Regions from separate parts of the Rhizobium sp. AP16 genome, predicted to be linked through region 1. Evidence: predicted binding sites of a transcription regulator. Region 1 holds the regulator's gene; each other region holds the start of a gene.
The links. Region 1 encodes LexA, which represses DNA repair genes until DNA is damaged. Its sites were predicted from a motif close to TGTTCNNNNTGTGTTCNG; they were not measured.
Positions count from the first base shown of each region.

Region 1 (9,671 bases):
GATCACTTCGGAATTGGTGCTCATGCTATCTCCTCGAAGGCGAACAACGCGCCCTGTCCAGGGGCGGGCTTTGCCAGAATACGATTGTTCTTACGCGTGTATGTGACGCCGTTAGCAGCCAAATGCGACGATGTCACGGAAAGATCGCGTGTCTTGAAAAGGATTGCGCGCGCCCGAAGGCCGGGATCGACCGTTGGTACCGGAAAATCGTAAAAGGCTTCCATGCCTTGCGGGGTCAAGACCTCGATCCTGGCGTTCGCCGTCTCGATCGTCAGCCCAAAGGAATGCTCCGATATCTTTGATCCGTCGGCAATCCGTTCAAAGAAGCCCCGGAACACGGCCGGCTTCGGCGTCGACAGGGCGACCCGCGCAATGCCGGTCACACCATTGGCATGCCGCTCCAGGGCGCTGCGATCAGCCGGCAAAGGGTTGATGCGCTGGGCGCAGAAAGCATAGAAATCCGGCGAGCGCAGATCGGCCGCGAAAGCGAGACGGAAGCCGGCGATCGTTTCAGAGCCATCCGGCATACGCATCGGCCGTTCGAAATTCAGCATGCGCCCGGCCGACATGGCGTTGGCCAGGAATCGCTTGTCATCGGCGGCGGCATCCTTCGTGCCGAGAACGATGGCCGAAAACCCTTCCTCGCCGATACGAAAACGATAGGCCTGGTCGCGAGCGACGAAAACATTGCCTTCCTCGATGCTCCTTTCGTATTGCTCCTGCGACGCGACGCCCAGGGGCTCCAGATAGGTCTTGTCGGAAAAGAACACGCAGGCATTCTCGGTGCCGAAGGGATGGCGGGCATCGGCAGCGACGGTAAAACCGAGCTTGCCCAGCCGCTCCCGCGCCATGGCAATATTGACCGTCGGCAGAACGAGATGATCCAGCGGATGCGGCGATGAAACCATGGTTTCCCCCTTGGTGCATGCCGCAGGTTTGCGCTCTTCCGACGCTCAATTCAAGATGAAAACGCAGTGTTTAAAACCAGCCAGATCGCAAATGGGAGGGCGCGTTGTCGAATGCTTTGCAACTGCGCGGAAGCCGGAATTGCTCCGGGTTTCAGTGATCATGCAAAGATAGCCGGCTCCTATTCCCGCAGAATCGCTCTTGGTCGATTTCCGCATATGTTTCATTGATCAGCGCTGAAATACTCCGCGGTTTCGCTCACTCGGGACTTGTTATGTTCTCCTTTATTTAATGCGCCGGCAAAACATTCATCGAAAATTAGGGACTTGCGGAACACATATGGAACATATAGTGTCCGTTCTGGATTTGTTTCACGACACCTTCACGATTCTGGGGTTCAAATACGATGTTGACACGCAAGCAGCAGGAACTGCTTCTCTTCATTCACGAACGGATGAAGGAGTCCGGCGTTCCACCTTCTTTCGATGAAATGAAGGATGCGCTGGACCTTGCGTCCAAGTCGGGCATTCATCGCTTGATCACCGCTTTGGAAGAGCGCGGTTTCATCCGCCGTCTGCCGAATCGGGCTCGAGCGCTTGAGGTCATCAAGCTGCCGGAAGCCTATAGTCCGAGCCTGCAGCCGCGCCGCGGCTTCTCGCCAAGCGTCATCGAGGGCAGCCTGGGCAAGCCCCAGCCCGTACAGCCCCCCGCCCCCGCCAAGCCGGCGAACGACGAGAACAACAGCGCCGTTTCCGTGCCGGTCATGGGCCGCATTGCTGCCGGTGTTCCGATCTCGGCCATTCAGAACAACACCCACGATATCACCGTCCCCGCCGACATGCTTGGCTCCGGCGAGCATTACGCGCTCGAGGTCAAGGGCGACTCGATGATCGATGCCGGTATCTTCGATGGCGACACTGTCATCATCCGCAACAGCACCACCGCCAATCCCGGCGATATTGTCGTCGCCCTGGTCGACGATGAGGAAGCAACATTGAAGCGCTTCCGCCGCAAGGGCGCCTCGATCGCACTCGAAGCGGCTAACCCCGCCTATGAGACCCGCATTTTTGGGCCGGATCGCGTCAAGGTGCAGGGCAAGCTCGTCGGCCTCATCCGCCGCTATCACTGACAGGTGACAGGGGCACAATCGGTGCACCGAATGCGCCCGTTCGCCAATCATAGGCGCGATGCAAATTCCATGGCCGCGCCAGGGTATCAAAAGCGGTCGTGGCGATCGGCCTGTCGGTGCCGAGATCCATTTCGATGGATCCGGACCGCCGGAGATTAGCTCCTGTGAAAAGCATTGCCCCCGAGCGGCAACGATCGAGCCGCAGCCGAACGGGGATGACCACAATATTGCCTGTGTCACAGGCCGGGCCAAGATAGGCGGCATTCTCGATGGTGACGAGTATGTCGCCATTGTCCAGCATCGCGACGCACCATGCCTGCTTCTGACAGACAAAGCCGCCCTGCCCCGCATTGTCCAATGCCGCCTCCATTGACTTACGGACGGCATTCCGTTCCTCAGAGCTCAAACGGCGACGGGTATCCGACTTACTGATTTTGGGTAGCTGGCTGTCGGATGCGAGTATCATCGGCGGTTTTTGGTCCGTCATCGACAATGCTCCTTTCCATTGATCGAAGATGAAACTGGGCGGCTTTTCGCGATTGGTCGCCAAGGCGCCGTCTCGTAGCAGCGCGACCAACGTCCCATCCTCGGAAATCATCAGGTCAGGCTTTCTGACATCCGGGCCGAGCGCGACGGCTGCGACGGAACCGATGATTACGAGCGCACCAGCATGTCGCAGCCGTGTTCGCAGCAATGTCATCAACAGGAAGCCGGCAATAACAGCCGGGAACATCCAGGCCGGCTGTCGTCCAAAAGGAATATCGCCGCCCCAGGCGGCGACCGTCGTGGCGATACCGATGACGAGCTCCAGTCCCTTGCCGGTGACCTGCCAGAATGGAGCATCCAGGCCGAATGGCATCAGCAGCATCGCCGCCATGCCGAATGGCATGACGATGAAGGAGACGATCGGCATGGCCGCGAGATTGGCGGCGAGCCCATATGTCGCCAACCGGTGAAAATGCTCGATCGAGAAAATAGCCGTCGATGCGCCGCCTAGAAACGACGTCGACGCTATGCCGCCGAAAAAGCGCGAGATGAAGAACAACGGCCGCAATATCCGGAAGCGGGAGAAAACGGTTTCCCGATGTCGACGCCGCGTCCAGAGCGTATAACCGGACACCAATGCTAGGGTCGCCGCATAGGACATCTGGAAACTTGGTCCGAGCACTTGCGACGGCGACAGAACGAGAATGATGATCGCCGACAGCGCGACGTTTCGAAGGCTGATGGATGGCCGGTCGAACAGCACGGCAATCAGCATGATTGCCATCATGATGAAAGCGCGTTCGGCCGAAACGCCGAAACCGGAAATGAGGTAATAGGCGGTCACCGTCACCAGCGCGCCAAAGGCTGCAATCTTCTTTGTCGGCCAAGCCTGCGCAACGCCGAAAAACAGGCTGAGAACATAACGCAGGCCGACATAGAAGATGCCGGCCGACAACGCCATATTCAGGCCTGAAATGGCGATGATGTGCGTAAGGCCCGCAGTCCGCAGTGCTTCGGTCGTTGCCTCGGAAATTGCCCGTCTCTCATCGGTGACAAGGGCCGCGGCAAAGGCGCCGGTATCGCCGGGCAGCGTCCTTCTGATCCGGTCGCCGATGCTGTTGCGCAAACCGGCAAGCCAGATATCCGCCTTGTCGAGAACCGACCCCTCAACGATATCAGCAGCCGATAGCAACAATGTCGGCGTCCCATAGGCGAAGCCATTCGCGCCGATGCCGTTGAAATAGGCGCTGAAGGCAAAGTCGTTCAAGCCTGGCAAGGCAGGTCCTGCCGGCGGCGTCAGCCGCGCCCTGGTCTGGATGAGATCTCCAAGTTCAAAGGGTTGCTGCTGCTTGCGCACGAAGACGGTCACTCGCTCCGGCGGCCTGCGAATGGTCGGGTTTTCCGTTGCGTCGAGGGCGACGACATAACGCCATCGCTCCTTGTCGCTGGACTCACGTCGTTCAACGCGCCCGGTTATCGTGGTCGTCACCGCTGTATCGAGCATCACCGTCGATGCGCGCCAAGCCTCTAATTGTGCCAAAGCCATCCCGAAACACACCAGCATGCCGGCCAGAAGAAGGTGCCGGAGCCTCGGCCCGGTGTCACGCTTGAGAAAGAAACCGACCGCGAAAATGATGAGAGCGGCAAAGACAGCTTGCGGCGGCGGATCGGCGCCAGCGGTAAACCAGAAAATTGCTCCGATACCGATATAGACCGGCACAAGCAGGATCCCGCGGCCATAATCCGCCTCTTCTTCGATCAAACGGGAAAGGCCGATTCTGATGCGGCCAGCCGCGAGCAGAAGACGTACTGCAGGGGTGGCTTGATCCTGTGTTCGTACCGGCGGCGCTACTCCGACAAGAGCAGGAGTCGTCGCAAAGCCGCTGTTGCGATCAGCCACAACAGCGGGATTCAGGCCGTTCGACTGCCGATCCGGTGCCTCTAAATTAGGCATGCGCCCCCGCGCCCTACGCAAAACTACAGCTATAACGAGATATTTGCCGTCACCAGCTGGTGAATTCAACCGAAATCACGCGTGTGGCGGATAAATCACCTTAGCCGGCACGCGAGCGAGGCAATTTCATCTACCGCAGTGCCCAAAAGTTGATACCGCAATGCACAAATAGCTGTAAGGATAACTTGGCATTAGGCTCTGGATCATATAGCTAATCCCTAGTCGCTTAACCTTTTGGCGCTTTTTATGGCGTCAACCCCCCGCCAAATCTTGGAGGATCAGCATGACGGAACAAAGCGCGAAACTAACTTGGGGCGAAAAGACGGTGGATCTGCCGGTAAAATCGGGAACCATCGGCCCAAGTGTCATTGATATTGGTGCCCTTTATAAGAACACCTCCACTTTCACCTACGATCCTGGCTTCACCTCGACCGCGTCGTGCGAGTCCAGCATCACCTATATTGATGGCGACGAAGGCGTTCTGCTGCATCGCGGTTATCCGATCGACCAGCTGGCCGAACACGGCGATTTCCTCGAAGTCTGCTACCTGCTTCTCTACGGTGAACTTCCGACCGCTGCCCAGAAGAAGGATTTCGATCATCGCGTGACCATGCACACGATGGTGCATGAGCAGATGAGCCGTTTCTTCACCGGCTTCCGCCGAGACGCGCATCCGATGGCCGTCATGTGCGGCTGCGTCGGCGCTCTGTCGGCCTTCTATCACGACTCGACCGACATCACCGATCCGCACCAGCGCATGGTCGCTAGCCTGCGCATGATCGCCAAGATGCCGACGCTTGCCGCCATGGCCTACAAGTACCATATCGGCCAGCCCTTCGTTTATCCGAAGAACGATCTCGATTATGCGTCGAATTTCCTGCGCATGTGCTTTGCCGTTCCTTGCGAGGAATATGTGGTCAATCCGGTGCTCGCTCGCGCCATGGACCGCATCTTCATCCTGCATGCCGATCACGAGCAGAATGCCTCGACCTCGACGGTCCGCCTCGCCGGCTCCTCCGGCGCCAATCCGTTCGCCTGTATCGCCGCTGGCATTGCCTGCCTCTGGGGCCCCGCCCATGGCGGCGCCAATGAGGCTGCATTGAACATGCTGACGGAAATCGGCTCGGTCGACCGCATTCCGGAATTTATCGCCCGCGCTAAGGACAAGAACGATCCGTTCCGCCTGATGGGCTTCGGCCACCGCGTTTACAAGAACTACGATCCGCGCGCCAAGATCATGCAGAAGACGGCGCACGAGGTTCTCGGCGAACTCGGCATCAAGGACGATCCGTTGCTCGACATCGCGATCGAACTGGAGCGCATCGCGCTGACCGATGAATACTTCATCGAGAAGAAGCTCTATCCGAATGTCGACTTCTATTCCGGCATCACGCTGAAGGCCCTGGGCTTCCCCACGACCATGTTCACCGTGCTCTTCGCGCTTGCTCGTACCGTCGGCTGGATCGCCCAGTGGAACGAGATGATCGAGGACCCACAGCAGCGCATCGGCCGTCCGCGCCAGCTCTACACCGGCGAACCGCCGCGCGAATACGTTCCGGTTTCCAAGCGTTAAGCCAAAAGACAGAACAACAAAAAACCCGGTCAGAAATGGCCGGGTTTTTTGTTGGCTAAAACATCGAGGAGGATCGCCGCCGCCTTCTCGCCGGGCGGCTCTTCCGTCTGCATTCGCTCCCAGACCAGATCGTAGCCCTCCAGCATGGCCGCCCGCTCCAGCGTATCGTTCGACAGGCGTTCCATGTAACGCGCCACTTTGCCGGCCCGCAGCACGTCGTTGAGGAGCTCGGGCACGACGACGTAATCCGCAATCAGGTTCGGCAAAGCGGCCGTCCAGACCTTGATGCGCGACATCACAAACCGGGCAAGCCACTCCGTTTTATATGTCGAGAGGACAGGAACGCCTGCAAGACCCAGCTCCAGGATCACGGTGCCGGAGGCGGCGACAGCCGCATCCGCTTCCGCGAAAGCCTTCCATTTGGCCTCCTGGCCGACAAAGACATCCGGCTTTACGCTCCAGTTTTCAACAAGGGAGCGCACCAATGCTTCCTGCCGTGGGACGGTCGGCAGCAGATAGCGAATGCGATCGTTTCGCCGGCTAAGTTCCATCACTGCCTGCTCGAAAACTGGCATGAGTTGGCGGATTTCCGAGGAACGCGAGCCGGGAAGCAGCAGGATCGTCTTTCCGCTATCGGCGGTGCTCACGGTCCGGAGCGCACGCTGGCGGCGGGCCTCGACCAGGCTCGGATCCACCGTCAGGCGATGACCAACATAGGTCGTCGCCGGTCCCGCCAGCCGCTGCATTGCCGCCGGCTCGAACGGCAGGATGGCCAGGACATGATCGACATAGGCAAGCATTTTCTGCGCGCGATATTCCTTCCACGCCCAGACACTGGGGCAGACGTAATTGACCACCGGCAGGTCAGGCAAAGCCGCCCGCACCTTTTTCGCGACGCGATGGGTGAAATCCGGGCTGTCGATGATCAGCAGCACGTCCGGCTTGGCCGCGATGATGGCATTCGCCGTCTGCCTGATGCGGGCGAGCAGCTTCGGTAGCTGCTTGATCACCTGTGCAAACCCCATGATCGACAGTTCGGAATAGTCGAACAGCGATCGCAGGCCTTGCACCTCCAGCGCTTCACCGCCGACGCCGATCAATTCCACCGGGCCGTCATAACGACGCTTCAATGCGGCGACCAGATCGCCGCCGAGCAGATCGCCCGAGACTTCACCGGCGATCACAGCGAGTTTCAGCGGTCTGTTGCTCACATGAACCCCTCCGCGCTGAGGCCGCGGTCGATGCCGCAGACGAAAAGTCCGACTTCGTCGGCGGCCGCAATCACCGCATCGCGCTCCAGCACCAGCGCCCTGCCCGCCTCCACCGCCACACCGGCAAGGCCGGCCTTCTTGGCGTTCAGCACGGTCGACACGCCGATTGACGGCAAGTCAGCGCGTACATCCTGCTGCGGCTTGCAAAGCTTGACCAACACGCCGCGGCGGCGCGTCGATATACGCCCTTCGGCACGCAGGCCGGCGACACGCTCGATCATCTGGTCCGTGCCTTCAGCACCTTCCAGCGCCACGACGCGGCCACCGACACTGACAGCGCCTTGCCCGACATCCAGCAGCCCGAGCGCATCGGCAGCTTTCGCACCCTGAGCAATGTCTCTCAAATCCTCTTTAGAAGGAGAAAGCTTGCCCAGCGGCCCGGTAGTCGCCAGCAGGTCCGGTGCTATCTCATGGGCGCCGACAACACGGACACCGCCAGCCTCGATCAGCCGGATAACCATTTGCAAAACGGCATTGTCGCCGCCGGACAAAAGCGTGCGAATGGTCGAGGGCAATTCCTTGATCACCCGCCAGGTCGGATGTATCTCCCGCCAGGCTGGACGGCGCGCGACACCGCCGGACATGACGACCCTGTCGATGCCATAGCGGCGGAACACGGCTTCAAGACCGGCAAAATTGCCGACGCCAAGAGTGGCGTGATCGAAAGCGGACCAATCGCGGTCCGCCTCGTTGGTCAATGCAAGAATGACGGGATCTTCGCCGGCCTGACGGGCGGCTTCGGCGACATAGGCGGGCAAAAAACCACTGCCTGCGATGATCGCCAGCCTGCCCTTGTTGTCCTGACCGCTCGCGGCCACTTCAGCCCTTGCCGCGATTGGGCGACGATAGTGCGCGATCGCTATCGGCGGCGATGAAATCGAGAATCTCCATCGCTTCCTTGCAATCGGCATACTCCTCGCGGATCGCCGTCGCATTGTCGCGGATCGAGCCTTCGCCCTCAAAAATGCTCTTATAGGCGCGGCGGACCCGGTGGATCACCGAACGCTCGATGCCGGCGCGGGTCATGCCGACAATATTCAGGCCCGACAGGACGCCCGGATTGCCGTTCAACATGCCGTAGGGAATGACATCGTAACTCGCAGCCGAAAGGCCGCCGACGAAAGCTTGACGGCCGATGCGGGTGAACTGATGCACCGCGCAGCCGCCGCCGAGAATGGCGCGGTCTTCAACGGTGACGTGCCCGGCCAGCATGACGTTGTTCGACATGATGACATTGTTGCCAACGCGGCAATCATGGGCGACATGCGAATTGGCGAGGAACAGGTTGTTGTTGCCAACGACCGTCTTGCCGCCGTAATCAGCCGTGCCAGTGTTGATCGTCACGCCTTCACGGATCGTGCAATTCTCGCCGATATCCAGCGTCGTCTCTTCGCCACCGTGATGCACGCTCTGCGGATCGCCGCCGACGACGGCCATGGGGAATATCTTCGTACCCTTGCCGATCGTCGTCCGGCCGGTCACGACCACATGCGTCAACAGCTGGACAGAATCATGCAGCACGACCTTCGGACCGACATGGCAGAACGGACCGACGACAACATTCTCGCCGATGACCGCCCCGTCTTCAACGACCGCGAGCTTATGAATGCGCGCGCTTTTTGCAATGCTGCTCATGCCTGATCCGGGTCCTTCCGTACAATCATCGCACCGATATCGGCCTCGGCAACCACCGAACCATCGACCTTGGCATCGCAGTGGAACTTCCAGATCGTGCCGCGCTGCTTTTGCTTGACGACATGGAATTCCACCCGGTCGCCAGGAACGACCGGCTTGCGGAAGCGAGCATTGTCGATGGTCATGAAGTAGACGAGGTTACCGCCAATACCATCCTTGCGAGCGCAGATCGCACCTGCCGTCTGCGCCATGCCTTCGATCAACAAAACACCCGGCATAATCGGCGAGCCCGGAAAGTGCCCAGTGAATTGCGGCTCGTTGGCCGTGACGTTCTTGATGCCGATAGCGGAGTTGTCGCTATCGATCTCGATGATCCTGTCGACCATCAGGAAAGGATAGCGATGCGGCAAAAGCTTCATAATCTCGATGATATCAGCCGACGACAGCGACGTCTTGGCGTCTTCAGTCATGCTCCGCACTCCCATCCTTCTTCTCTCTGGCTCCGGATCGCTTCGCGATCTCCGCCGCCTCTCTCAGAAAATCCCACAAAGGTCGTGCCGGAATACCCGCAAAGCGCTCTCCGGCCGGGATACTGTTCATGACGCCGCTCATGGCACCGATCTGAACACCATCACCGATCTGGATATGACCGTTAATGCCTGTATGGCCGCCGATCTGTACACCATCGCCGATCACCGCACTGCCGGCTATGCCGAC
Region 1 is NZ_AJVM01000027.1:30,592-40,262, reverse strand. Features, by position in the region: gene kdsA (3-deoxy-8-phosphooctulonate synthase) at 1-24, opposite strand, end outside; gene PMI03_RS12085 (VOC family protein) at 21-908, opposite strand; gene lexA (transcriptional repressor LexA) at 1,313-2,035, shown strand; gene PMI03_RS12075 (ComEC/Rec2 family competence protein) at 2,016-4,475, opposite strand; gene gltA (citrate synthase) at 4,759-6,048, shown strand; gene lpxB (lipid-A-disaccharide synthase) at 6,078-7,259, opposite strand; gene PMI03_RS12060 (LpxI family protein) at 7,256-8,137, opposite strand; gene lpxA (acyl-ACP--UDP-N-acetylglucosamine O-acyltransferase) at 8,139-8,954, opposite strand; gene fabZ (3-hydroxyacyl-ACP dehydratase FabZ) at 8,951-9,424, opposite strand; gene lpxD (UDP-3-O-(3-hydroxymyristoyl)glucosamine N-acyltransferase) at 9,417-9,671, opposite strand, start outside.

Region 2 (9,671 bases), on a different contig from region 1:
CGCCAGCCAGGCGGTCATCACCGGAGCCTTCTCGCTGACGCGCCAGGCCATCCATCTCGGCTTCCTGCCGCGCATGGAAATCCTCATTACCTCCGAGACCAATACCGGCCAGATCTTCCTGCCGTCGGTCAACGCCATACTCTTCTTCGGCGTCATCTTCCTGGTGCTGAGCTTCAAGACTTCGGATGCGCTGGCGACGGCCTACGGTATCTCGGTAACCGGCGCCATGGTCGTCACCTCGATCATGGCCTTCGAATTCGTTCGTGTTCGCTGGAACTGGACGCTGCCGATGGCGATTGCCGTACTGACGCCGCTGCTATTGCTGGAATTCGTCTTCCTCGGCGCCAACCTGCTGAAGATTCACGACGGCGGCTATGTTCCGGTGCTGATCGCCACAGCCTTCACGGTGATCATGTGGACCTGGCGTCGCGGCAGCGCGATCCTGATGGAGAAGACGCGGCATACGGATATCCCGCTATCGTCCTTCGTCAGCTCGATCGAGCGCAAGAGCGATCACTCCCCGGCGCATGTGCCGGGCACGGCGATCTTCCTCACCAGCGATCCGGAATCGGCGCCTGCGGCCCTGCTTCATAATCTGAAGCACAATCACGTCCTGCACGACAAGAACGTTATCCTGACGATCCGCACCACCAACAAGCCGCGTGTCCCCCAGGAGGACCGCTACTCGGTCGAGAAGGTCTCCGACCGCTTCTCGCGCGTCGAGCTGCGCTTCGGTTTCATGGAATCGCAGAACGTCTCGCAGGCGCTCGCGACCCTGCGCAAGACCGGCCTGAAGTTCGACATCATGTCGACCTCCTTCTATCTCGGCCGCCGCAAGCTCGTGCCCGACGCCAAGTCCGGTATGCCGCACTGGCAGGACCGGCTCTATATCGCGCTCGCCAACGCCGCGACCGATCCCTCCGACTACTTCCGCCTGCCGGCCAACCGCGTGGTGGAACTGGGTTCGCACGTCATTATCTGAGGCGAACCAGAGCATCGTTTTAAAAAAGAGGCCCGGTGGATTTCTGCCGGGCCTTTTGCTTGCGGATTTTCAGAACGTGCGCGCGGCCATGCAAAAGCCCGAATTAACCATCCATCAAGGTTAATGGGAGATTATTCCGGCTCCTAATCCCGAGTGCCGTTTGGAGTCCGGTATTGCTTCGTCCGCGTCGTGTTTTCCGCAAGTTTGGCCTGTTGCCGAAAAACTGGACGTCTCCTGCCGTCTTCGGACTTTGCGCATGGCTGATCTTCCCGTCGACTGCGGCCTATGCCGACCTTGCCGGCCTTTTGGCGGGCATTGATAGAGGCAGCAGCAACTGGCGCATGGTGATCACCAATTCGCCGGCCGGATCTACGCATCAGGCCGAGCTTGCCTTCGGGAATGCATCGACAGCAGCCGCCATCGGCGATGGTGGCCTCGTCCTGCCTGACGGCCGCCGCGTCGCCTTCCTGTCGGAAGAGAAGGGGAGCGACCCCAAGCCGGACGAAGAGCGCATCAATCGTGAGGACAAGAAGGGCCGGGTGGTCGCTGTGGCGCCGATGCAGCCGCCGAAGGATTTCTCCGCCGGTTCCGTGCTGCAGCGCCAAAGCATGCTGCTCCGTCCGGAATTGGACACCAAGGACAGGACCGCTTTCCTGAAACCCAGGATTGGCGGCAAGGAAATCCAGATCGCCACGGCGTTCTATAAGAAGCAGCCGCCGAAGCCGGACGACAGCGTGCCGTCCTATCTGGCGAGCTTGGTGACCAGCCAGGATGCCGACGTTCTCGCCGCCGCCTATGCATCACCGGCGCCGGACTATGCCCGCGTCTCACCTTTCGATTCCATTCTCGCCAAGGATCAGGACAATGACGGCCGCTTCGTGCCGCAGATCGGGCCACAGGATCATGCCTGGGCCGCGAGTGTCCTGCCGCCCTCGGTCTTTTCCTCCGACGAGCAGCAATGCCTGGCGACCGGCATCTACTTCGAGGCGCGCGGGGAATCGGTGAAGGGGCAGGCGGCCGTCGCCCAGGTCATCCTCAACCGCGTCCGCAATCCGGCCTATCCGAAAACCATTTGCGGCGTCGTCTACCAGAACGAAGATTGGCGCAATGCCTGCCAGTTCTCCTTCGCCTGCGACAACGTCAAGGAGCGGGTCAACTCGCCGGAACATTGGCGAATTGCCCGTCAGGTCGCCATGGCGGTGACCGCCGGCAAGATCTGGCTGCCGGAAGTCGGATCCGCCACGCATTACCATGCCGTCTACGTCAGGCCGAAATGGGCAGCCGAGATGGTGAAGGTCGGTCGCATCGGCATGCACATCTTCTATCGCACCTATGGCGGTGGCTGGAGCTGAGGGTGGTTGCTGGGAGCGGGGCGTCCGCCACCGCAGGTGATGGGCGGCAGGCAAAAAAGCCGCGGTAATGCACGGCCTGAAGAGGATTCTTCGGCTCAGATTTCGCCCGGTACCGCACATTCGCGCTAAGGTTATGATTTAATTCGGCTAATTTATGGCTGGACAGATGACGTCTACGCCTTGACTATGCTTTTTCCTAAAACTATGTTGCGCGCGACTTCAAAACGGGCCGAAAGGTGGGGAAACCTCCTGTTCGTTTACGCGTTGACCGGGGAAATGGGACTGCGCGCAGCGAAAAGGGGGAGGATATCACCATGACGGACGACCGCGACGAAAGTCTGGAAGAGCGACGGGAGCACTTGGGAGCCGAATTGGCGAGCAAGCGTGCCGAGATGAAAGATGATGAACGCGCGGAGGTTCGCGCCGAGGTCAGCCGCAAAGGCTATGCCCAGGCGATGAAGCTTTCCAGTGAATTTATCGCTGCAATCATCGTTGGTGCTGTTTTGGGCTATGTTTTCGACCGTTTTGTTGGTACGGCGCCGTGGGGCATGATTATTTTGCTGCTTCTCGGATTCTGTGCCGGCGTGCTGAATGTTCTGCGCTCCGCGGGCAAGGTGGCGACACCCATGCTCGAGAAGCACGGGCTTGATAAAAAATGAGGCGGAAGCGGCGCTGAGGCGCGGTTTCCTGGTGAGAGGCATCCGCTCGATCGAGCGGGAAAATGAAAGAGAACAAGCGGTGGCAAACGGTCCTACCCATCAGTTCCTGATCTTCAAGATTATCCCGATCGATATCGGCGGAATTGATTTTTCGTTCACCAATGCTTCGCTGTTCATGGTTGCTTCGGCAGTGCTGTCCGCCGGCTTCCTGTATTTCGCGACCTCGGCGCGCAGCGTCATTCCGGGCCGCTCGCAGTCCGTGGCCGAAATGGCCTACGAGTTCATCGCCTCGATGCTGAAAGAAGGGGCGGGAACCAAGGGGATGAAGTTCTTCCCGCTGGTCTTCTCGCTCTTCATGTTCGTGCTGACGGCCAACCTGCTCGGCATGGTTCCCTATTTCTACACCGTCACCAGCCAGATCATCGTCACCTTCGCGCTGGCGCTTCTGGTTATCCTGACGGTCATTCTTTACGGCTTCATCAAGCACGGTTTCGGCTTCCTCAAGCTCTTCGTGCCGCAGGGCGTTCCCGGCATTCTTCTGCCGCTTGTGGTGATCATCGAAATCATCTCCTTCCTGTCCCGGCCGATTTCGCTCTCCGTTCGTCTTTTCGCCAACATGCTCGCTGGCCATATCACGCTTAAGGTGTTCGCAGGCTTCGTTGCCTCGCTCGGAACCCTTGGCGCGCTTGGTATCGGCGGCGCCATTCTTCCCCTGATTATGACCGTCGCCCTCACCGGTCTCGAGTTCCTCGTAGCCTTCCTTCAGGCCTACGTCTTTGCGGTACTGACTTGCATGTACCTCAACGACGCGGTCCATCCGGGCGGCCACTAAGGATTAAGACATTGGCGTCTGCAGGGCGTCAGTCATTCACCGCAACAACCATTTCAAAGGAGTTCAACATGGACGCGGAAGCAGCAAAGTTCATCGGCGCAGGTTTGGCTTGCTTTGGTATGGCCGGCACGGCTCTCGGCCTCGGCAATATCTTCGGCAGCTACTTGTCCGGCGCACTGCGCAATCCGTCTGCCGCTGACAGCCAGTTCGGCCGTCTGGTATTCGGTTTCGCCGTTACGGAAGCTCTGGGCATCTTCTCGCTGCTCATCGCTCTCCTCCTGCTCTTCGCCGTCTGATATTCAGCGGCGTTTAATAGATCACGGTTCGCGAGACAGCGAGCCGTGATTCTTTGTATTTGCAGACCACCTGGAGGTGAGCATGTTTGTGACCCCGGCTTACGCTGACGAAGCACCGCCGGCAGCCGGCGCGGTGCATACGGAAACCGGTGCGCCCGAACAGGGCCATCACGCAGGCGTATTCCCGCCGTTTGACCATACGACCTATCCGTCACAGCTGCTTTGGCTGGTGATCACCTTCGTCATCTTCTATCTGGCTATGCAGAAGATCGTTATTCCGCGTGTCGGTAGCATTCTGGAAAGCCGGCATGACCGTATCGCCCAGGATATCGAGGAAGCTTCGCGCCTGAAGTCCGAGGCCGATGCGGCTGTCGCGACCTATGAAAGCGAATTGGCTGCTGCTCGCGCCAAGGCGAATACGATCGGTGCGACCGCTCGCGATGCGGCCAAGGCCAAGGCTGAGGAAGACCGCAAGGCGATCGAAGCCAGCCTTTCGCAGAAGCTGAAGACCGCTGAAGCGCGCATCGGTGAAATCAAGACCAAAGCCTTTGCTGATGTCGGCGCGATCGCGGAAGAAACCGCTTCCGCCGTCGTCGAGCAGCTCGTCGGCAACGTCGCTGGCAAGGCTGATGTCGCTTCGGCCGTTGCCGAAGCATCCGCCAAGCGGGAGGGTTGATCATGTCATTTGCTCTTGACGAAACTTTCTTTGCTTTCGTTGCGCTGCTCCTGTTCATCGGTCTCGTCGTCTATCTGAAGGTTCCGGGCATGATGGCGAAGTCGCTCGACGACCGCGCCGATCAGATCCGCAACGAGTTGGCCGAAGCCAAGCGCCTGCGCGAAGAGGCCCAGCATCTGCTGGCCGAATACCAGCGCAAGCGCAAGGAAGCCGAAGCGGACGCGGCGAACATCGTCGCTGCTGCCGAGCGTGAAGCCGAAATGCTGACGACGGAAGCCCGCAAGAAGACGGAGGAATTCGTCGCCAACCGTACGGCACTCTCCGAGCAGAAGATCAAGCAGGCGGAAGCCGATGCGATGAAGGCGGTTCGTTCCGCCGCCGTCGATCTGGCCATCGCCGCTGCCGAATCCGTGCTCGCCAAGAAGGCCGGCGGCAAGGTCCAGTCCGAGCTGTTCAGCAATGCTGTCAGCGAAGTGAAGACCCGGCTGAACTAAGCGTTTAAGCAATCGATGTTTAAAGAGCCCCGCTTCAGCGGGGCTTTTTGTTTTTGCGGTCCTGTCGCGCCGCATTTGACGGTGGCTGGCAATCGAAACTAGATTGCGGGGGGTAACGGGGGAGTAGACGGTGCTGACGATGGAGGAGGGCGACGGCCCGTTTCGTAGGGGCGATTTCATCCTCCGGCCCGTTCGTCCATGGACGGCGGCCGTGCAGGGATTGCTTGCGGCGCTTCATCGACATGGTTTTCCATATGCGCCGATGCCTGCCGGTTACGACGCCGTTTGGGAGAAGGTGAGCTTTCTCCCCGGCATGACCGGCGATCTGGATGACAGCGAGGCTATGAGATCCGAGACGGCTTTGCGGTCGGCGGCGTCCCTGTTGCGGTGCTATCACGATTGTACGGCCCTGTTTCTGCCGGAGATGGCAGCACAGCAACAATGGCAATTATCGCCTCGCGCGCCGATCGAAGTCATCTGCCACGGCGATTTCGCGCCCTACAATGTCGTTCTGAATGAGGGCGTCGTAACAGGCATCATCGATTTCGAAGCGGCCCATCCCGGTCCGCGCGGTTGGGATCTTGCCTATGCTCTCTATCGCTGGGCGCCTCTGTCCACCGGTATTGCGGCGGAGAGCCTCGGCGGGCTGGACACGCAAATTGGTCGTGCCCGCATTTTCCTCGACGCTTATGGCTTGGAGATGGCGCAACGGCTGGCATTGCCTGACATGATCATCGAACGGCTGGATGCCCTCGTTAGCTTCATGGAAAGCGAAGCGGCGCGTGGCGTCGAGAAATACTGCCGCGATCTTCTGGACGGCCATGACCGCATTTACCGAAACGATATTGGCTATATCAGCGAGAACCGGGAGAAGATCGTCGTCGGCCTTGTCGGATGACAGCCGTCAGGCCTCATCCCTTCGAAGAGGCCGAAAGCTCATGCGATGCAGCGAGCAGGGGCCGTGCTTCTCGATGCCGGCGCGATGCTGAGCCGTTCCATAGCCGGCATGGGCGGCAAAACCGTAGGCGGGAAAGACGATGCCAGCGCGCGCCATCATCCTGTCACGCGTCACCTTGGCGACGATCGAGGCGGCTGCAATGGAAAAGGAGCGGGCATCGCCCTTGACGACGGCCTTTCCGGGGCAGGCAAGTCCGGCTGGCACATCCAGCCCGTCCGTCAAGACGTAGCTCGCCGGCATGGCAAGGCTGCAGATCGCACGGCGCATGGCATCGAGGCTCGCCTTGCGGATATCGGTGACATCGATGCGGCCAGCGCTCGATGAGGCGATGGAGACGGTCGCTGTCGCCAGGATCTCGGCAAACAGCGCTTCGCGCCGGGCGGCGGAAAGCTGCTTGGAATCGTTCAATCCTTGGGGGATACGTTCGGGATCGAGAATGACGGCGGCGGCAACGACCGGCCCCGCCAGGGGGCCGCGCCCCGCCTCGTCGGCACCGGCAACGGGCCAATGTCCAGCACGTCGGGCAATCAGCTCCAGTTCGAAGGTCGGAACGATCGGGCCTTCGTCGAAAAGCATGGGAGAATCGGGTGGTCTGCGTGGCATGCGGCAACGCTCGCACACCACCCGATCTCCTGCAAGCCCCCGGTGGATCATGGCGGCGAACCGGGGGGCTCTTCCAGCGGGCAGGGAAACCCGCGAGGAAAGGGTCAGAGCAGCGAGAGCTGCACGCCGCTGCCATCCGGCGGCACGAACAGGTCGTCGCGCAGCGCGATATTGCGGCGCGTGAGTTCCAGCCGCCTGGTCGCCATTTCGAAGCGGCGGCTGATCTGCCAGGCATAGGGGCCTGCGCCCTTCATGCGCTTGCCGAAATCGGCGTCGTAATCCTTGCCGCCGCGCATTGAGCGGATCAGCGACATGACGTGGCGATAGCGATCCGGATAGTGCTGCAGCAGCCAGTCGCGAAACAGCGGGCTGACCTCCAGCGGCAGGCGCAGGATGACATAGCTCGCCTCCATGGCGCCGGCCACCTTGCCGGCATCGAGGATGCGCTCGATCTCATGGTCGTTGAGGGCAGGGATGATCGGCGCCACCATGATTGCGGTCTGGATGCCAGCCTCGCTGAGCGCCCGGATCGCCTCCAGCCGCCGCTGCGGCGTCGCCGCGCGCGGCTCCATGGTGCGGGCGAGCTTGCGGTCGAGCGTCGTCACCGAGAGACCGACCCGCACCAGGTTTTTGGCAGCCATTTCCTTCAGGATATCGATATCGCGCATGACCAGCGCCGACTTGGTGACGATCGCGACGGGATGGTTCGCCTTGTTCAGCACTTCGAGAATCTGGCGCATGATCCGCCATTCCTTCTCGATCGGCTGATAGGGGTCGGTATTGGTGCCGATGGCGATGACGCGCGGCTTGTAGCCGGGCCTTGCCAGCTCCCGTTCCAGCAGTTTCGCTGCATCCGGCTTGGCAAACAGCTTCGCTTCGAAATCGAGCCCCGCCGACAGGCCCATATAGGCGTGCGTCGGCCGCGCGAAACAATAGATGCAGCCATGCTCGCAACCGCGATAGGGATTGATGGAGCGGTCGAAGGGAATATCGGGGGATTCGTTGCGGGTGATTGCCGTGCGCGGCTTTTCAATCTGCACTTCTGTCTTGAAGGGCGGTAGCTCTTCAAGCGTCTGCCAGCCGTCATCGAATGTCTCGCGCTGCTGCGGCTCGAACCGGCCGCTCGGGTTCAGCCCGGCGCCACGGCCACGCCGGCGGTCGATCTCGACCCTGAGACCGGTGTCGGCGATCAAAGCATTGGCAATATCTGCCGTATTGGCAGGCGCAAACGCGGCCTGCCCTGCAAGGGACTGCTCGTTCATCGGTAACTCCGGGGGCGGTTTATGACATTGCATGCCGCGTCTAGGCTGATTAAATTCCTATCTGACAAACGAGAACATTGCAAGAACAAAATGCAGAGAGTTACCCTCATTCGAGAGATGGGCGGAGGCCGGAATGGCAATTTCCAAGTTGCATATGATTCTTTTCTTAAACGCTCTGGTTTTCGGCTTAGCCGCTGGCAATAAATTGTGCGGCGCTCTATAAATGGGCAATGTTGACGGTAATCATCGAATGCCAGGACCAGGAACCTGAGCTGGCACAGACATTGGCGGCATTGGTGGTGGGCGCGATCGAAGGGCTCGTCTCCGATGTCGTTGTGCTCGATCATGGCTCGCGCGACGGCACCTCGCGGGTTGCCGACGCCGCCGGCTGCCGTTTTTATTCGCAGTGGGATATCAAGGACATATTGCGCTCGGCGCGGGGCGAGTGGCTGCTTCTGGTCGAGCCTGGCGCGCGACCGCAAGCCGGCTGGATCGATGAGATCGCCGAATATGTCTCGCTGAACAAGGTGCCGGCCCGCTTTACGGCGTCGCGCGGCTATCGCCGGCCCCTGTTGCAGCGCATCGGCCGCAGTTCGCCGCCGCTGGAGCTCGGGTTGCTTCTCTCCAAGCGCCAGGCCATTGCAGTCGCAAAATCAGGCATGAGGCTTGCCGAATTCGCCAAGGGACAGAAGGGCCGCCGCCTGTCGAGCGAGATCATCCCCTCCTGGGTCGCGCGCGCGGCGCGGTAGGCTTGGCCCTGCCGCCAATCCAGATTCCATTTGTAAATACTGGAATAGCTGTCATAATTTTCTCGTGGCGGCACCTTTCGCGTGTCGCGTCGGGCGGTCGACCATGAAGATGCCGGTATGCGGCAGAACAGGTCAACAGAACTCTCCTCTTCTGCCGGATTTCCGGCGAAAGGAGGTGCGTCATGGAACGCACGATGTTCAACCGCCTTATCGGAACGGCCGTCTTGGCAACGGCAATCCTTCTCCCCAATCAAGCCGCCGCACAGGCGACACTCGCTTGCGCCAAGCGCGCCGAGATTGTCGCTTTCCTTGATGGGCACTATTCCGAGAAACCCTCGGCCATCGGTCAGCTCGATTCAAAGACGATCGTCGAAATCTTTGCCGCTGAAAGCGGCAGCTGGACAATGATGATCACCGATGTCTCCGGTCGCAGCTGCGTCATTCTCACTGGTCAGAATTGGGATTCTATTCCTGTTCTTCCCGGGCCGAAGGCATAGCAATCCAGAAGGCCGGCCGCGTTATCTCAGCGAAACGCCAATCTCAGTTGGAGGCGGAGCCACGCTTAAGATGTTCGTCGAGGCGCGGCATGATTTCCACGAAATTGCAGGGCATGTGCCGATAGTCGAGCTGCGCCTTCAATATCCCGTCCCAGGCATCCTTGCAGGCGCCGGGTGATCCCGGGAGCACGAAGATGAAGGTGGCATTGGCGACGCCGGCCGTCGCCCGCGACTGGATCGTCGACGTACCGATCTTGTCGTAGGAGATGCGATGGAACACTTCGGAAAAGCCGTCCATCCGCTTTTCGAAC
Region 2 is NZ_AJVM01000073.1:3,520-13,190, reverse strand. Features, by position in the region: gene PMI03_RS24305 (potassium transporter Kup) at 1-982, shown strand, start outside; gene PMI03_RS24300 (cell wall hydrolase) at 1,156-2,334, shown strand; gene PMI03_RS24295 (AtpZ/AtpI family protein) at 2,649-2,993, shown strand; gene PMI03_RS24290 (F0F1 ATP synthase subunit A) at 3,073-3,825, shown strand; gene PMI03_RS24285 (F0F1 ATP synthase subunit C) at 3,894-4,121, shown strand; gene PMI03_RS24280 (F0F1 ATP synthase subunit B) at 4,204-4,797, shown strand; gene PMI03_RS24275 (F0F1 ATP synthase subunit B) at 4,800-5,291, shown strand; gene PMI03_RS24270 (phosphotransferase enzyme family protein) at 5,431-6,189, shown strand; gene PMI03_RS24265 (ribonuclease HII) at 6,196-6,852, opposite strand; gene PMI03_RS24260 (PA0069 family radical SAM protein) at 6,957-8,114, opposite strand; gene PMI03_RS24255 (glycosyltransferase family 2 protein) at 8,345-8,863, shown strand; gene PMI03_RS24250 (hypothetical protein) at 9,046-9,360, shown strand; gene moaB (molybdenum cofactor biosynthesis protein B) at 9,404-9,671, opposite strand, start outside.
Region 2: the regulator LexA is predicted to act here: its motif matches at 8,185-8,202, upstream of PMI03_RS24260 (PA0069 family radical SAM protein).

Region 3 (9,671 bases), on a different contig from region 1:
GCGTTGGTAAATAGAGCCCAACATATGGCGGAACCATTCACGAGCCGCTGCGTTAAAGTACGAACCTTAAATTTGCACGTTGCTGTAAGAAGGAAAAAGAGTATGCCCGACAAGATCACCCTTATTAACGTTGTTTGGATGACGATGATTTCCGGAATGCTTGCAGCAACGATCGCTCTTTACGATCAAAAGCCTGACCAGTCGAAGATCTATGGTCCCTTTGCTTCGGCTCGTTCCTTTACGGCTTCCAGCCAATACTAAAGGGATCTGAACGCTAGTTCCGCGAGAGGAAGGGAGCGATCATGTTCACGATATTAACGGTGCTTACGCTTTTCATCAGCATCATGTTCGTTGTGTCTGTTGCATCCACCATATCGGCGCTCCATCGCGAAAGCGAAGAGAGCAAGAAGCTGAACAAGCGTCACGGAACACTCTGACCCTTCGGGCTCCTGACAATCTCCCCCACCCGCGTGCGGCCCTCCAGGCGCCCGGGACCAGTCAAACCGGACGCTCCCCAGCGTCCGGTTTTTTCTATGCAGTGGCTGCACAGCGGAAATCCTGAAATCGACAAAAGGTCGCACGCCTCCGACACATCCTGGCAAATCTTGTGTCGCCAAATGGTATGGTATAGTACCATACCATTATTCATCGAAAGAGGCTTATATGGAGACCCATAGGACAGAGCGCGGGGCAGACCGAGTTAAGCAACTCGTGGAAAGTGCAGCGGAATTGTTCCTTGAGCAGGGATATGATGCCGTTTCCATCGACATGGTGATATCCCGCTCCGGTGGTTCACGACGCAATGTCTACGATCATTTCGGCGGCAAGGAAGGGCTTTTCATCGAAGCGGTCACACGGCTTTGCGCCGACATTTCCGCTCCGCTCGAACTGCTTGAAATCCCCAAAACCGGAGAGTTCGACACGGCACTCACATCCTTCGCCTGCAGTGTTCTTGGCATCGTGCTTCAACCACAAGCGCTCGCATTGCATCGCCTGATGGCATCCAAAGGCCATCAATTCCCAAGGCTCGCCCAGGCAATCTGGTTCGGAGGCCCGGAGAATGCCACGCGCATTCTGGCAAGCTGGATCGAACCCAAGCAAACGGATGGCCAGTTTCGGGCAGACATCTCTGCGTTTGATTTGGCCGAGCAGTTCCTGAGCATGCTGGTGATGGCGCCACAATTGCGCGGCCTCGTGGGGATTGATCGCAAACCGCCAGATAAGGCAGCAATCGAGCGCTTGAGCGAAGCGGCCGTTAAAACATTTCTACAGGGTGCCATAACAAGCGAGGCTAAAGACCGTGGGTAAATTCAAATGGAGCCTGATACTTCCGTGGATCGTGGGAATTTTCTTCGTGGCGGGAGGATTGGGCAATATCTTTGCATCCAATACCATTCTCGATGATTACCAGCGCTGGGGCTATCCCGGATGGTTTCATTACGTGACTGGCATAGTCGAGCTGGCTGCCGCCGCCCTCATCCTTTTGCGCCCCACTCGCCTTCTCGGCCTAGCGCTCGCCGCCACCATCATGCTCTCAGCGATTGCGACCGTGCTGGGACACGGTGAATATTCACATGCCATTGCTCCCGCGACCGTATTAGGCTTGGTGCTGCTGACAGGCTGGACCACCTGGCGGACAGGTCTTGCCGCCTCTCGATAGGGCGTGTTGCATTCCAAGATCTATACCGATGCTTTCGAACGGACAAAAACGGCCGCCCAAAGGCGGCCGTTTTCCATTAAACTCATTAAAATCGAGAGCTATTCCTCGCTGGTACCTTCGGCCTCGCCTGCAGGCACCTCGGCCTCTCCATTCGGCACACCATCCTCAGCATCTGCCTCGACGGCGTCATCATCACCTTCCGGCTCGCTGATGCGCTCGACCGAAACGACCTTCTCGTCCTTGGCGGTCGAGAAGATGGTGACGCCCTTGGTGGCGCGGCTGGCGATACGAATGCCGCCGACCGGAACACGGATCAGCTGACCGCCATCCGAGACCAGCATGATCTGGTTGCTGTCCTCAACCGGGAAGGCGGCGACCAGTTCGCCGATTTCGGCAGTCTTCGACGTGTCGGTGGCGCGGATACCCTTGCCGCCACGGCCGGAGATACGGAAATCGTAGGAAGACGAACGCTTGCCAAAGCCCTTTTCCGAAACCGTCAGCACGAATTGCTCCAGTGCCTTCAGTTCTTCATAGCGCTCGTCGCTCAGCTGTCCCTCTTCGGTGACTTCCTCGCCGACCAGCGCAATTTCCTCTTCCTCGCCCGTGGTCGAGCGACGCTCGCTGGTCGAGCGCTTGAGATAGGCAGCGCGCTCCCAGGGCTCGGCATCCACATGGTTGACGATGGTCATCGAAATGATGCTGTCGCCCGACGCCAGCGAAATACCGCGAACGCCGATGGAATTGCGGCCGGCGAAGACGCGCACGTCCGAGACCTGGAAGCGGATGCACTGTCCGAGCGCCGTCGTCAGCAGCACATCGTCATGCTCGGTGCAGGTCTCGACGGAGAGGATTTCGTCGCCCTCTTCCTCGAGCTTCATGGCGATCTTGCCGTTGCGGTTCACCTGTACGAAGTCCGACAGCTTGTTGCGGCGCACGGTGCCGCGCGTCGTCGAGAACATGACGTCGAGATTGTCCCAGCTCGTCTCGTCCTCGGGCAGCGGCATGATCGTGGTGATGCGTTCGCCGGGCTCAAGCGGCAGCATATTGATCAAGGCCTTGCCACGCGATGTCGGCGTGCCGATCGGCAGGCGCCAGACCTTCTCCTTATAGACGATGCCGCGCGACGAGAAGAACAGTACCGGCGTATGCGTATTGAGAACGAATAGCCGGGTAACGAAATCTTCGTCGCGCGTCGTCATTCCGGAGCGACCCTTGCCGCCGCGGCGCTGGGCGCGGTAGGTGGTGAGCGGCACGCGCTTGATGTAGCCGAGATGCGAAACGGTGACGACCATGTCCTCGCGGGCAATCAGATCCTCATCGTCCATCTCGAGACCGCCATCGACGATCTCGGTGCGGCGCGGCGTTCCGAACTCGTCGCGAACGGCAATAAGCTCTTCTTTTACAATGGTTTGGATGCGGACACGCGACGAGAGGATATCGAGATAATCCTTGATCTCAGCGCCGATCTTGTTGAGCTCGTCGCCGATTTCGTCACGGCCGAGTGCCGTCAGGCGAGCAAGACGCAGCTCGAGAATGGCGCGCGCCTGCTCCTCCGAAAGATTGTAGGTGCCGTCTTCGTTGATGCGGTGACGCGGATCGTCGATTAGCCGGATAAGGGATTCGACATCTTCCGCGGGCCAGCGGCGAGTCATCAACTCCTCACGCGCCGACTGCGGATCGGGAGCGCGGCGGATAACGCGGATGACTTCGTCGATATTGGCGACGGCGATGGCGAGACCGACCAAGACGTGGGCGCGTTCGCGCGCCTTGCGCAGCAGGTACTTGGTGCGGCGGCTGACGACATCTTCGCGGAAGGACACGAAGGCGCGCAGCATGTCGAGCAGGGTCAACTGTTCGGGCTTGCCGCCATTCAGAGCCACCACGTTGGCGCCGAAAGACGTCTGCAGCGGCGTATAGCGGTAAAGCTGGTTCAGGATGACGTCGGCATTAGCGTCGCGCTTCAGCTCGACAACGACGCGGTAGCCCTGGCGGTCGGATTCGTCGCGCAGATCGGAGATGCCTTCGATGCGCTTTTCGCGCACCAGTTCGGCCATCTTCTCGATCATCGTTGCCTTGTTCACCTGATAGGGAATTTCAGTGATGATGATCTGCTCGCGGTCGCCGCGCATCGGCTCGATCGCAGCGACGCCGCGCATGACGATGGAGCCGCGCCCGGTCTCATAGGCCGAGCGGATACCGGCGCGGCCGAGGATCTTGGCGCCTGTCGGGAAGTCCGGACCCGGAATGATCTGCATGATCTCCGGCAGTTCGATCGCCGGATTGTCGATCAACGCGATACAGCCATCGATCACTTCGGACAGGTTATGCGGCGGAATATTGGTCGCCATGCCCACAGCGATACCGCCGGAACCGTTGACGAGCAGGTTGGGGAACTTTGCCGGTACGACAACGGGCTCGCTCAGCGTGCCGTCATAGTTGTCGCGGAAATCGACGGTTTCCTTGTCGAGATCGTCGAGCAGCGAATGCGCCACCTTCTGCAGGCGGCATTCCGTGTAACGTTCGGCCGCCGGCGGATCGCCATCGACGGAACCGAAATTGCCCTGCCCGTCAATCAACGGCAGGCGAAGAGACCAGGGCTGCGCCATGCGGGCGAGCGCATCGTAAATCGCCAGGTTACCGTGCGGATGGTATTTACCCATCACGTCACCGGTTACGCGGGCGCACTTCACATATTTCTTGTTCCAGTCGATCCCGAGTTCCGACATACCATAGAGGATGCGTCGATGAACGGGCTTGAGACCATCGCGAACATCGGGAAGCGCGCGGCTGACGATCACGCTCATCGCGTAATCGAGGTACGACCGCTGCATTTCCTCCATGATGGAAATTGGCTCGATGCCTGGCGGGAGCTTCCCGCCGCCGGGTGGTGTTTGCTCAGTCAAAACAGATCACGATCTCTTTTAGAATCACTGCGAAATTTATAGCCGAAAGGCCCTGCGAGCGCCAATTTTGGCGGGTGCTTTTGAACAGGCTTTTGCCCTCTTAACCCGCTAAATCGAACATTTCCGTGGCAGCACGTCCCGGATTGGCCGCATTGCGCTTTGCGAAAGCCCATTCCTCGCATATCAATGGATCAACAACCATAGAAAACAAATGGCTGGGGAACATATGGCGAGCGCGGACACGCTAATCAATGCCTTCACGACGCTGCTTGTCACGGTCGATCCGCCAGGTCTCGCTCCGCTTTTCATCGGCCTCACGGCGGGCATGAACCGGGCCGAACGCAAGCAGGTGGCCTTGCGCGGATCCCTGATCGCCTTCTTCATCCTGGCTGCCTTCGCTTTGTTCGGCGCCAGCGTGCTCGGCATCCTCGGCATCTCTATCGGCGCCTTCCGCATTGCCGGCGGCCTGCTGCTCTTCTGGATCGCCTTCGAGATGGTATTCGAGAAGCGGCAGGACCGGAAGGAGAAGACGACCGAGGTCGCGATCACCAAGGATCACATCCACAATATCGCGGTCTTCCCCCTCGCCTTGCCATTGATCGCCGGCCCCGGGGCCATTTCGGCAACCATTCTGCTTGCCGGTTCGCTGCAGACCACGTTTGATCGGGCACAGCTGATCGGCGTCATCGCCGTCAATCTCGGGCTCGTCTTCGCGGCGCTCGCAATCTCCGACAGGCTCGACCGCATGCTGGGGGCAACCGGCCGCGCCATCCTGACCCGCCTGCTCGGCGTCATCCTCGCCGCACTTGCCGCCCAGTTCGTCGTGGACGGCGTTCAGTCCGCCCTCACGCTTACATAGAAAAAGCCCACCGGGAAAGGCGGGCCGTTCAGTACAATTCGATATAAGCTGTCGATCAGAGCCGCTCGATCAAAACGGGATATCGTCGTCCAGGTCGCGCGAGAAGTTGCTGCCGCCACCGCTGCTTGCGGGAGCGCCACGGCTTGCACCAGCGCTGCGGCCTCCGCCGGATGACGGTGCGGGCTGGCCATAGTCGTCACCGCCGTAATCACCGCCACCAAAATCACCACCGCCGCCGCCACGATTACCGCCGCCACCGCCTTCACCGCGACCGTCCAGCATGGTCAGCGTCGAATTGAAGCCCTGCAGCACGATTTCGGTCGAATACTTGTCCTGGCCGTTCTGATCCTGCCACTTGCGGGTCTGAAGCGCGCCTTCGATATAAACCTTGGCGCCCTTCTTCAGATATTGTTCGGCAACCTTGCAGAGACCTTCGTTGAAGATCACCACGCGGTGCCACTCGGTCTTTTCCTTGCGCTCGCCGGAATTGCGATCACGCCAGGTTTCCGATGTCGCGATGTTGAGATTGGCGATCGGACGGCCATCCTGCGTACGGCGAATTTCAGGATCCGCCCCGAGATTTCCAACCAGAATTACCTTGTTCACACTACCGGCCATGACACCACCCTACTTGCCGCCCATCGACGGCTCTGAAATTTTATCCGCGCACCTTAGACCATTGCCGCCATCAGGTGCTATTTAAGCAACCATCCAAGGGAGCTTCATCCACAAGGAATTTTGTTCTTTCTTTGTTCTATTTTATCCCTATGATCCTGTCAACCGAATCGAAAACCTGGCGCTGCCCTTCATTTCAGCCTCGACTCACGGCCCGGCATCACTAAATAAAGGCAGACATCAAGGGACCAAGCGGACGACGATGAGTGAACTGAAGACTATATCCATACGTGGCGCACGCGAGCACAATCTCAAGGGCATCGATCTCGACCTTCCGCGCAACAAGCTGATCGTCATGACCGGCCTTTCGGGCTCGGGCAAGTCCTCGCTCGCCTTCGACACGATCTATGCCGAGGGGCAGCGTCGCTATGTCGAGAGCCTGTCGGCCTATGCGCGGCAATTTCTGGAGATGATGCAGAAGCCTGACGTCGACCAGATCGATGGCCTGTCGCCGGCGATTTCGATCGAGCAGAAGACCACGTCGCGCAATCCGCGCTCGACGGTCGGCACCGTCACCGAAATCTACGACTATATGCGCCTGCTGTTTGCCCGCGTCGGCGTGCCTTATTCGCCGGCCACCGGCCTGCCGATCGAGAGCCAGACGGTCAGCCAGATGGTCGACCGCGTGCTCGCCTACGAGGAAGGCACCCGGCTTTATATCCTGGCGCCGCTCGTGCGCGGCCGGAAGGGCGAATATAAGAAGGAACTGGCGGAGCTCATGAAAAAGGGCTTCCAGCGCGTCAAGGTCGACGGGCAGTTCTACGAGATCGCCGATGCACCGACGCTGGACAAGAAGTACAAGCACGATATCGACGTCGTGGTCGACCGTATCGTCGTCCGACCCGACGTCTCGGCCCGCCTGGCGGACAGCTTCGAAACATCGCTGCGGCTCGCCGATGGCCTTGCCATTGCGGAATTTGCCGATAAGCCGCTGCCGCCGGAGGAGACTTCTGCCGGTGGGTCGGCCAACAAGTCGCTGAACGAAACGCATGAACGCGTGCTGTTTTCGGAAAAATTCGCCTGCCCGGTCTCCGGTTTCACCATTTCGGAAATCGAGCCGCGCCTGTTCTCGTTCAATAATCCCTTCGGCGCCTGTCCGTCCTGCGATGGCCTCGGCTCGCTGAAGAAGATCGATCCCGCGTTGATCGTACCCGAACCAGAACGGACACTACGCGACGGCGCGATCTCTCCCTGGGCCAAATCGACCTCGCCCTATTACAATCAGACGCTGGAAGCGCTCGGCAAGCATTACGGCTTCAAGCTCGGCAGCCGCTGGAGCGACCTGCCGGATACGGCGAAAGACGTGATCCTCAACGGTACCGAGGATAAGATCGAGTTCCATTACGCCGACGGCGCCCGTTCCTATACGACGCACAAGAATTTCGAAGGCATCGTGCCGAACCTCGAGCGGCGCTGGAAGGAAACGGATTCCGCCTGGGCGCGTGAGGAGATCGAGCGCTTCATGTCGGCCGCCCCCTGCCCGGCCTGCAACGGCTATCGCCTGAAGCCGGAAGCGCTGGCGGTCAAGATCAACAAGCTGCACATCAGCCAGGTCGCGGAAATGTCGATCCGGATTGCCCGCGACTGGTTCGAGCTGCTGCCGGAGACCTTCACCGACAAGCAGAACGAGATTGCCGTCCGCATTCTCAAGGAGATCCGCGATCGCCTGCGCTTCCTCAACGACGTCGGCCTCGAATATCTGAGCCTGTCGCGCAATTCCGGCACGCTGTCCGGCGGCGAAAGCCAGCGTATTCGCCTGGCCTCGCAGATCGGCTCGGGCCTCACCGGCGTGCTCTATGTCCTCGACGAACCCTCGATCGGCCTGCATCAGCGCGACAATGCCCGTCTGCTGGAAACGCTGAAGCACCTGCGCGACATCGGCAATACGGTGATCGTCGTCGAACATGACGAGGATGCAATCATGACGGCGGATGACGTGGTCGATATCGGCCCCGCCGCCGGCATACATGGCGGCCAGGTGGTGGCGCATGGCACGCCGCAGGAGATCATGGCAAACCCGAAGTCGCTGACCGGGAAATATCTCTCCGGCGAACTCGGCGTGCCGGTTCCCGACGAGCGCCGCAAGGTCAAGAAGGGTAAGGAGATCAAGGTCGTCGGCGCCAGGGGTAACAACCTCAAGGACGTCACTGCTGCGATCCCGCTCGGCGTCTTTACCGCCGTCACCGGCGTTTCCGGCGGCGGCAAGTCCACCTTCCTGATCGAGACGCTCTATAAGTCGGCCGCACGCCGCGTCATGGGCGCGCGCGAAATCCCGGCCGAACATGACCGGATCGATGGCTTCGAGCATATCGACAAGGTGATCGACATCGACCAGTCGCCGATCGGCCGCACGCCGCGCTCGAACCCGGCGACCTATACCGGCGCCTTCACGCCGATCCGCGACTGGTTCGCCGGCCTGCCGGAAGCGAAGGCGCGGGGCTACCAGCCAGGTCGCTTCTCGTTCAACGTCAAAGGTGGCCGCTGCGAGGCCTGCCAGGGTGACGGCGTCATCAAGATCGAGATGCACTTCCTGCCCGACGTCTACGTCACCTGCGACGTCTGCCACGGCAAGCGCTACAACAGGGAGACGCTGGATGTCACTTTCAAGACCAAGTCGATCGCCGATGTGCTCGACATGACCGTTGAGGAAGGCGTCGATTTCTTCGCGGCTGTTCCCGCCGTGCGCGACAAGCTGCAATCGCTGAAGGATGTCGGCCTCGGCTATATCAAGGTCGGCCAGCAGGCCAATACGCTTTCGGGTGGCGAGGCGCAGCGCGTCAAGCTAGCCAAGGAACTGTCGAAGCGATCGACGGGCCGCACGCTTTATATTCTCGACGAACCGACCACCGGTCTGCATTTCCATGACGTCGCCAAGCTTCTGGAAATGCTGCACGAACTGGTCAACCAAGGCAATTCAGTCGTCGTCATCGAGCACAATCTCGAAGTCATCAAGACGGCCGACTGGATCCTCGACTTCGGTCCTGAAGGTGGTGACGGCGGCGGCGAGATCGTTGCAACGGGCACGCCGGAGATGATCGTCAAGGAGAAGCGGTCCTATACGGGACAGTTTCTCAAGGAATTGCTGGAGCGGCGGCCGATAAAAAAAGTCGTAGCGGCGGAGTGATCTAGCCGCGCCCAATCAATGGAGGAGAGAATGACCAAAACCGGCACGATCCGAACCGGCATTGGCGGCTGGACGTTTGAGCCGTGGCGGGGGACATTCTATCCCGACACGCTCAAGCAGAAGGACGAGCTCAATTTCGCCAGTCGCCAGCTGAAGGTGATCGAGGTCAACGGCACCTATTACAGCACACAAAAGCCGGAGGTTTTTGCCAAGTGGGCGGCCGACGTGCCGGATGGTTTCATCTTCTCGCTGAAAGCGACGCGTTTCGTCACCAATCGGCGCGTGCTTGCCGAGGCGGGTGAGTCGATGCAGCGCTTTCTCACATCCGGCATCAGTGAGCTGGGTGACCATCTCGGGCCGCTGCTCTGGCAGTTTGCGCCAACGAAGAAGTTCGACCCGGATGATTTCGAGGCGTTCCTGAAGCTGCTGCCGGGCAAGCAAGACGGTCTG
Region 3 is NZ_AJVM01000065.1:1,186-10,856, reverse strand. Features, by position in the region: gene PMI03_RS18125 (hypothetical protein) at 1-10, shown strand, start outside; gene PMI03_RS31805 (hypothetical protein) at 103-261, shown strand; gene PMI03_RS31800 (hypothetical protein) at 303-437, shown strand; gene PMI03_RS18120 (TetR/AcrR family transcriptional regulator) at 664-1,308, shown strand; gene PMI03_RS18115 (DoxX family protein) at 1,301-1,660, shown strand; gene gyrA (DNA gyrase subunit A) at 1,759-4,563, opposite strand; gene PMI03_RS18105 (MarC family protein) at 4,790-5,422, shown strand; gene PMI03_RS18100 (single-stranded DNA-binding protein) at 5,492-6,040, opposite strand; gene uvrA (excinuclease ABC subunit UvrA) at 6,300-9,221, shown strand; gene PMI03_RS18090 (DUF72 domain-containing protein) at 9,252-9,671, shown strand, end outside.
Region 3: the regulator LexA is predicted to act here: its motif matches at 6,162-6,179, upstream of uvrA (excinuclease ABC subunit UvrA).